Regions from separate parts of the Pseudomonas sp. P129 genome, predicted to be linked through region 2. Evidence: riboswitches for the same ligand, from Rfam matches in the RefSeq annotation. Region 2 holds a riboswitch; the other holds the start of a gene.
What was found. Region 2 has a riboswitch for cobalamin ahead of cobO (cob(I)yrinic acid a,c-diamide adenosyltransferase). Riboswitches for the same ligand answer to the same signal wherever they lie in the genome.
Positions count from the first base shown of each region.

Region 1 (4,346 bases), on a different contig from region 2:
GACCTTGCGGCGATTGACCGAAGATATGCAGACCATCGCGAATCTGCGATTCCTTCAGGTCACACAGGTAAGTGTCCAGACGTGGCAGCCAGAGCGCCGCGTCGGCATCGCTGTCGAGGTTCTCGCCCAACGCCAGTTCGCGGTCGATATGGGTTTCACGAACCAGTTCGAGAATGTCCCGCTGCAGCTCGCGCGCGCGGCGCGGGTCGAGCATTTGCGCTTCGTAGAATTCGTCGGCGAGCAGTTCCAGATTGCGCAACGGGCCGTAGGTCTCCGCGCGGGTCAGCGGCGGCATCAAGTGATCGATGATGACCGCCTGAGTGCGCCGCTTGGCTTGTGCGCCCTCGCCCGGATCGTTGACGATGAACGGATAGATGTTCGGCATGGCGCCCAGCACCGCGTCCGGCCAGCAGGTTCGCGACAGCCCCACGCCCTTGCCGGGCAGCCATTCGAGGTTGCCGTGCTTGCCGACATGCACCACCGCATGCGCGCCGTAGGCCTTGCGCAGCCAGAAGTAGAACGCCAGATAGCCATGGGGTGGAACCAGATCCGGGTCGTGATACACCGCGCTCGGGTCGACCTGATAACCCCGCGCCGGTTGAATGCCGATGAACGTGAGGCCAAAGCGCAGTCCGGCGATCATCATCCGGCCGCTGCGAAACATCGGATCGGTGTCCGGCGTGCCCCAGCGGGCATTCACTGCGTCGCGGTTTTCCTGCGGCAGTTCGTTGAACGCCGCCAGGTATTCCTCCAGCGCCATGCTCTGCTGACACGGGCGCTGGTCGATACTGTCCAGATCATTGGTCACACCGCCCAGCAGTTGCTGGATCAGTTCGGTGCCGCTGTCCGGCAACGGTGCCAGCGGATAGCCTTCGGCCTGCATGGCGCGCAGGATATTCAGCGCCGCAGCAGGCGTATCGAGCCCCACACCATTGCCGATCCTTCCGTCGCGAGTCGGGTAATTGGCGAGGATCAGCGCCACGCGCTTTTCGCCATTGGGCAGGCGTGCAAGCTCGATCCAGCGCCGCGCCAATTCCGCGACGAAATCCATCCGGTCCGGCTGGGCGCGGTAGCAGACCACGTCCGACTGGCTGCGCTCACTGCGCCAGGCCAGGTCCTTGAAGCTGATCGGCCGGCTGATGATCCGTCCGTCCAGCTCCGGCAAGGCAATGTGCATCGCCAGATCGCGAGCGCCGAGGCCCTGTTCGCTGGCCTGCCAGGCAGGCTCGTTGTCCTGCGCGCAGATGGCCTGAATGACCGGCACGTTGCGCCGAAACGGCCGCAGATGCGGCGCTTCCGGACTCGACTGGGCAAAACCGGTGGTATTGAGGATCAGCTCGGTTTCAGCCTCATCCAGCCAGTCCTCCACCTGAGTGAAACAGCCGGGTTCCTTGAGGCTGGCCACGGCAATGGGCAGCGGGTTGATGCCTTGCGCCTGCAAGCGCGTACAGAACTCGTCGATGAAACCGGTATTGGCGGCCTGCAGGTGCGAGCGATAGAACAGCAGCGCCGCCACCGGCTGCTCGGCAAGCCAGTCTGCCTGCCAATCGGCAAGCTGCGCGCTTGCCAGTCGCGGATGGTAGATGGCCGTGCGCGGCAACGGCGCGGGCTCGGCCCATGAGTAATCGCGGTCCAGCCAGCGACTGGCCATGCAGTTGTACAGTTGCAGCGCGTTCTGCAGGCCGCCCTGACGCAGGAACTGCCAGAGTCGATCGCGCTCTGCGGCAGGCACGGTGCTCAGATCACTCAGTTCCGGATCAGGGCGGTCATCACCGGGCACCAGAATGACCTGAACACCACGTGCCGCGAGCTCCATCAGCCGCTCGACGCCATAGCGCCAGTAGCCGATACCGCCGTGCAGCGAAATCAGAATGACCTTTGCGTGACGCAGCACTTCATCGACGTACAGGTCGACAGAGGCGTGATTCTGGACCTGCATCGGGTTGGCCAGACGCAGGCTGGGGTAGTCTTCGGGGAGCTGCCGGGCAGCTTCGGCCAGCAGCGCCAGGCTGGAGTCGCCGCTGCAGAGAATCACCAGCTCGGCCGGCGTCTGGCCCAGATCGGCAATATTGTCGTCAGGTACGAAACCGCCGGGCTGGGTTCTCAGTAAATGCATGGGTCAGCCGGCAATCGCAGCGTTGAGTTGCACTTGCAGGGCTGCGGCATCCAGCTCCTGACCGATCAGCACCAGGTGCGTGGCACGCTCTTCATCGGCACGCCAGGCGCGGTCGAAATGCTTGTCGAAACGCGTGCCGACACCTTGAATGAGCAGGCGCATCGGTTTGCCGGGAATGGCCGCGAAGCCCTTCACACGCAAAATGCCGTGCTGCACCACCAGCTGATTCAGTGCATCGAGCAGGACTTTTTCATCGGCTTGCGGCAGCTTCAGGGAAATCGAATCGAACGCGTCGTGATCGTGGTCATCATGATCGTCATCGTCGTGGTGATCATGGTGGGTCTTGCGAGCGTCGATGTGCAGCTCGGACTCGGCACCGACACCCAGCAGCACGCTGATCGGCAGGCGACCGCTGCTGGCTTCGATCACCTTGACCGCAGGCGGCAGCTCCTCGGCAACTTCGGCACGCACCGTCGCCAGACCTTCGGCGTCGATCATGTCGGCCTTGTTGAGGATCACCAGATCGGCGCTGGCCAGTTGATCGGCAAACAGTTCGTGCAGGGGCGACTCGTGGTCCAGGTTGGGATCGAGTTTGCGCTGCGCATCGACCTGATCCGGGAAGGCAGCGAAGGTACCGGCCAGTACCGCCGGGCTGTCGACCACCGTGATCACCGCATCGACCGTGCAGGCGTTGCGGATTTCCGGCCACTGAAAAGCCTGGACCAGCGGCTTGGGCAGCGCCAGCCCCGAGGTTTCGATCAGGATATGGTCCAGATCACCACGGCGCGCGACCAGTTCGCGCATGACCGGGAAGAACTCTTCCTGCACGGTGCAGCACAGGCAACCGTTGGCCAGTTCGTAGACCCGGCCGTTGGCTTCTTCTTCGGTGCAGCCGATCGTGCACTGCTTGAGGATTTCTCCGTCGATGCCCAGCTCGCCGAACTCATTGACGATGACCGCAATGCGCCGCCCTTCGGCGTTGTCGAGCATGTGCCGCAACAGGGTGGTCTTGCCCGAGCCGAGGAAGCCGGTGACGATGGTGACGGGAAGCTTGGCCAGTGTTTTCATCAGGTGCCCTTTGGCAATGCGGCGGGCAAACAGGACGAGAGCCGCATGCATGACACGCAGATCGGATCGCCACCGGATCACCCCGCCCGGTTGTAGTGAGAATTCTCCAGGGCCGCAGCACGTGTGGCCCGTTCGAGGCAGGTCTCCTGGCTCACGGCGGCGTGCGGCAGGCAATGAACAACGTGCCGACACGCATTCATCGCGCCTTCCCGCCGCAGCAGTGGCTGTGCAATGAACATGACCGTTTACAGTTGCGGGGGCAGCTGCGGCATGTACCGCATTCCCGTCTTAGCTCCACTGGGTGATGTTTTACCCAGGGAGAACCTCGAACCGGCAAGGCTACGCAGTGACTGCAGACAGGTCAATCGTTCAGATTGACGCTGCCCCGCCGCCCATGCTCTCCTGTGCGCCTTGTTTCGGGTGCCCCTCACGGGGTGAAACGGGAAACCGGTGCGCTCGCGTTGTCGAGCAAGTCCGGTGCTGCCCCCGCAACGGTAAGCGAGCGTAGGTCTGATCCACTGTGCCACTGGCATGGGAAGGTGGCCTTGCAGGCTTTGACGCACTGACGTCTCGGCCCCTCGCGAGCCCGGAGACCGGCCCGATATGCTTGCAATGACAAACCCGCGGTGGGCGGGCGCAGTTGAAACCTCCGGCGTCTGCCGGCAGGTTCTTTTGCGCGTGGCCCACTTGCCGATCATCAAGAGGGAACGCCATGTCGACCATCAGCAGCCACGCCGCCGCACCCAGCTCCACACGCATTCAACGCCTGACCGCCGCCATCAGCGCTGCGCTTCTCGGCGCCTGCCTGGTGTACTTCGCCGGTTTCTCGCACATCGCGGCCGTACACAACGCGGCACACGATACCCGTCACAGCGCTGCCTTTCCTTGCCATTGAGGGCCACACATTGTTCAAGCGAATCGCCTATACCGCAGGTTTCACCGGCCTGCTCGCCGCCCTGCTGCTGACCCTGCTGCAAAGCCTGTGGGTGGTGCCGCTGATCCAGCAGGCCGAGACCTACGAAAACGCGCCTGCCGAGCAACTGCATCAGCACGCGGACGGCGCGATGGCCGAACACAGCCATGCCCATGAAGAAGCGGCCTGGGAGCCCGAAAACGGCTGGCAGCGTGTGCTATCCACCACTGGCGGTAACCTGGTGGTCGC
Region 1 is NZ_JAGPYS010000004.1:297,596-301,941, reverse strand. Features, by position in the region: gene cobN (cobaltochelatase subunit CobN) at 1-2,116, opposite strand, end outside; gene cobW (cobalamin biosynthesis protein CobW) at 2,120-3,184, opposite strand; cobalamin riboswitch at 3,303-3,527, opposite strand; cobalamin riboswitch at 3,586-3,801, shown strand; gene KBY02_RS13265 (CbtB domain-containing protein) at 3,897-4,079, shown strand; gene KBY02_RS13260 (CbtA family protein) at 4,090-4,346, shown strand, end outside.
Region 1: it holds a riboswitch for cobalamin, as region 2 does, so the genes downstream of both, cobW (cobalamin biosynthesis protein CobW) here and cobO (cob(I)yrinic acid a,c-diamide adenosyltransferase) in region 2, are expected to answer to the same signal.

Region 2 (4,346 bases):
CACGCCAGGCAACCAGCTCAGCAGCGTGGCCAGCAACGTCAGCGGCACAACAGTGATGACCCAGGCGGTAACGCCGTGACTGCGCCAGCCACGGCCGCCACTGTTGAAACGCTGCTCGACCCGACTGGCGAAGTTGCCGAACGCCACCAGCGGATGCCATCGTTTTGGCTCACCGAGCAGCGCATCCAGCGCGACCCCGGCGACGCTCAACAGCGCCATGCTCATTGACTCACTCCCCATTGATTCTCGTACAGCAACTCATGCAGCGGACGCGCCTGCGCCCAGCCTTCCATCACCAGCATTGGCGCAGGATAAAATTCCTTGACCGGGCCCAGGCAAATGATCGCCAGCGGCTTGGCGCCGTCGGGCATGCCCAGCAGTTCGGCCAGTGCCTCGGGGTCGAACAGCGACACCCAGCCCATGCCCAGGCCTTCTGCTCGCGAGGCCAGCCACAGGTTCTGGATCGCGCAGGACAGCGAAGCCATGTCCATTTCCGGCAAGGTGCGCCGGCCGAAAATGTGTTGCTCACGCCCTTCCATCAGCGCGGCGACCAGCACTTCTGCACAGTCGTTGATGCCTTCGACCTTGAGCTTCATGAATTCGTCGGTGCGCTCACCCAGCGCCTCGGCGGTCCGGATACGCTCTTGCTCTACCTGCGCCTGCATCCTGCCGCGCAATAGCGGGTCGCTGATGCGGATGAAGCGCCACGGTTGCATCAGCCCGACGCTGGGGGCCTGATGCGCGGCCTCCAGCACACGTGCCAGCAGCTCGGGCGCGACCGTGCCGCCGATGAAGTGGCGCATGTCGCGACGTTCGGCGATGGCGCGGTACACCGCAGCCCGCTCTTCGGGGCTGAACGCTTGCTCGGTCATGGTTTGAACAGCGCCGCGATCGCCTGAGGGCAGGAAGGAAAATAGAAATGCACGTAGGACGCGGTCAGGCGACCCAGGCGATAGACCGCTTCTGCGCCGCGCCCGCCATTGGGGCTGACGCCACGCGCAATCGGCTGCAGCTCGGTGCTGGTCAGCGAATGGTGATAAGTGTGACCGTGCAGCGTGCCCTCGGGCAGCTCGACGGCTTGCAAGGCCAGCGCGGCCAGACGCTTCTGCATGACCGCTTCACCGGACAGCAAGCCGACCAGTTCGGCGCGCACGCCCTCGACATCGGTCAAGGCTTCGAGCAAATAGAGCATGCCGCCGCACTCGGCGAGAATCGGCTTGCCGGCAATATGGTGAGCCCTGATCGAAGCCTGCATCGTGCCATTGGCGGCCAGCGCGACGTGGTGCAGCTCCGGGTAGCCGCCTGGCAGGTACAGGCTGTCGGCGTCGGGCAGCTCGCGATCATGGATCGGCGAGAAGAAGCTCAGCTCGGCGCCCATGTTCCTCAGCAGGTCCAGGCTCGCGCCGTACAGAAAGGCAAAGGCTTCGTCGCGCGCGATGGCGATGCGGATGCCGCGCAGCAGCGGCTCGACCTGCACCGGGTCGGGCGCAGTAAAGGTCACGGCCGGCGGCAAGGCCACTTCGCAGGTGCTGGCCAGCGCCGCAGCCGCCATGTCCAGACGCACGTCCAGATCATTGAGCTCACTGGCCTGGACCAGCCCCAGATGGCGGCTGGGCAATTCGAAGCCGACCTCCCGGGACAGGGCGCCGTACCAGCGCAGGCCTTCGGTCAGGCTGTTCTCCAGCAACTGCGCATGGCGTACCGTGCCGACGCGATTGGCCAGCACGCCGGCGAACGGCAGATCAGGCTGATAGCGCGCCAGGCCCAGCGCCAGTGCGCCAAACGTCTGCGCCATGGCCGTGCCGTCGATCACACCGAGTACCGGCACGCCAAAATGCCGGGCCAGGTCGGCGCTCGACGGCGTGCCATCGAACAGGCCCATGACCCCTTCGATCAGAATCAGGTCGGCCTCGTCAGCCGCTTCCCACAACAGGCGACGGCTTTCATCGGCACCGACCATCCACATGTCGAGTTGATAGACCGGCGCGCCACTGGCCCGCTCGAGAATCATCGGGTCGAGAAAGTCCGGGCCGCACTTGAACACCCGGACCTTGCGCCCCTGGTTGCGGTGCAGGCGTGCCAGTGCAGCGGTCACCGTGGTTTTGCCTTGCCCGGAGGCAGGCGCAGCGATCAGTACCGCCGGGCAATCACGCGGGGCTCTCATTGCAATGCGCTCAATGATGAAGGGTTCACAGCTCGATACCTTTCTGCGCACGAATACCGGCCTGAAACGCGTGCTTGACCACGCCGATCTCGGAAACAGTATCGGCCAGGTCGATCAATTCGGCTTTGGCACCGCGGCCAGTCACCAATACGTGCTGCATCGGCGGACGTGCCTGCAGATCGCTCAGCACCTGTTCGAGGTCGAGGTAGCCATGTTTGAGGGCGATATTCAGTTCGTCGAGCACCACCAGACCAATGGCCGGATCGCGAAGCATTTCCTGAGACACGGCCCAGGCGGCCTCAGCGGCGGCGATGTCACGCTGGCGATCCTGGGTTTCCCAGGTGAAGCCCTCGCCCATCACGTGATAGCGCACCTGCTCGGGGAAACGGCGGAAAAACATTTCTTCGCCCGTGCTGTTGCGGCCCTTGATGAACTGCACCACGCCACACTGCATGTCGTGGCCCATGGCCCGGGCGAGCATACCGAACGCCGAGCTGCTCTTGCCCTTGCCATTGCCGGTCAACACCAGCAGCAGGCCGCACTCGTTGGGCGAGCTGGCAATACGCTGGTCCATGAAGGCTTTCTTGCGCTGCATGCGCGCCAGATGGCGTTCGTCGCGTTCGGGGGATTCGTTCATCTGGGCTCTCCGCTCGGGGCAGGCGACAACAGACGGAAGGACAGCACTGGACAGCACGGCAACGCCCTGCACAGAACATCACCCTCCGTGATGTCATTGAGTGATTCAGGCCGGTCTCCGGGCTCATGAGCGGGTCACCCCGGCTGCGCGCCTTCCCATGTCGAAACACAGTGGCGTCAGGCACAGCCTTGACTCATTTACCGTTGCGGGGGCAGCGCCGGGATCGGATCTGTCGACCCACACCGGCTTCCCTGTTTCACTCTGCCAATCGAGGATTGCAGAGCACCTGAAACAAACCGCGAAGGGTAGAGGGTTGGACCGGGAGCGTCAATCGACACCGTCGCTGCGGAACGTGATTGAACCTAGCGGGTTGGCGGCGCCTCTATCAGTTACTGGACCACGCCCTTGTTAATGGAGATCGACAATGTTCAAACTCAGACCCCACTACGCAGTGTTGCTGCTGGTCGCCGGCGGCCTCGCTGCCTGCGGCGAGTCGTCGAGCCTGCAAGTCTCGGATGGAACAGGCCCCTCGCCCAAGCTGCCGGAGCCCAACAAGACGCTGATTCCGACCGTCAACATCGCCCCTGCCGTAGGCTGGGAAAAAGGCGCCAGGCCGGTCGCCGCGCCGGGCACACAAGTGGCTGCGTTCGCCGAGAACCTCGACCACCCGCGCTGGCTGTATGTGTTGCCCAACGGTGACGTGCTGGTAGCAGAAACCAATTCCCCCGCCAAACCGGATGATTCCAAAGGCATTCGCGGCTGGGTGATGGAAAAAGTCATGGGCCGCGCCGGTGCCGGTGTGCCCAGCGCCAACCGCATCACCTTGCTGCGTGACGTGGACAAGGACGGTGTGGCAGAGACCCGCACGGTTTTCCTGCAAAACCTCAATTCGCCGTTCGGCATGACCCTGGTGGGCAACAAGCTGTATGTCGCCGACACTGACCGCCTGATCAGCTTCCCGTATGAATCCGGGCAGACCTCGATCAGCGCGCAAGCGACCAAAGTGGTCGACCTGCCGGGCGGTACGCTCAATCACCACTGGACCAAGAACGTCATCGCCAGCAAGGATGGCAGCAAGCTGTACGTGACCGTGGGCTCCAACAGTAACGTGGCCGAGAACGGCATGGACAAGGAAGAAGGTCGTGCGGCGATCTGGGAAGTGGACGCGGCCACCGGCAACCACCGGATCTTCGCGTCCGGCCTGCGCAACCCCAACGGCATGGATTGGGAACCGAAGACCGGCAAGCTGTGGACGGCGGTCAACGAGCGCGACGAGATCGGCAGCGATCTGGTGCCTGACTACGTGACCTCGGTGCAGGACGGCGCATTCTACGGCTGGCCTTACAGCTATTACGGCCAGCACGTCGACGAGCGCGTCAAGCCGCAGAACCCGGCACTGGTCGCCAAGGCGATTGCCCCGGATTACGCAGTCGGTCCGCACACCGCTTCGCTGGGCTTGGTGTTCGCCGACGGCAAGACACTGGCTGCGCCGTTCAACGAGGGCCTGTTCATCGGCCAGCACGGCTCCTGGAACCGCAAACCGCA
Region 2 is NZ_JAGPYS010000001.1:1,058,905-1,063,250, reverse strand. Features, by position in the region: gene cbiB (adenosylcobinamide-phosphate synthase CbiB) at 1-225, opposite strand, end outside; gene bluB (5,6-dimethylbenzimidazole synthase) at 222-872, opposite strand; gene KBY02_RS04565 (cobyrinate a,c-diamide synthase) at 869-2,164, opposite strand; gene cobO (cob(I)yrinic acid a,c-diamide adenosyltransferase) at 2,190-2,801, opposite strand; cobalamin riboswitch at 2,892-3,106, opposite strand; gene KBY02_RS04555 (PQQ-dependent sugar dehydrogenase) at 3,226-4,346, shown strand, end outside.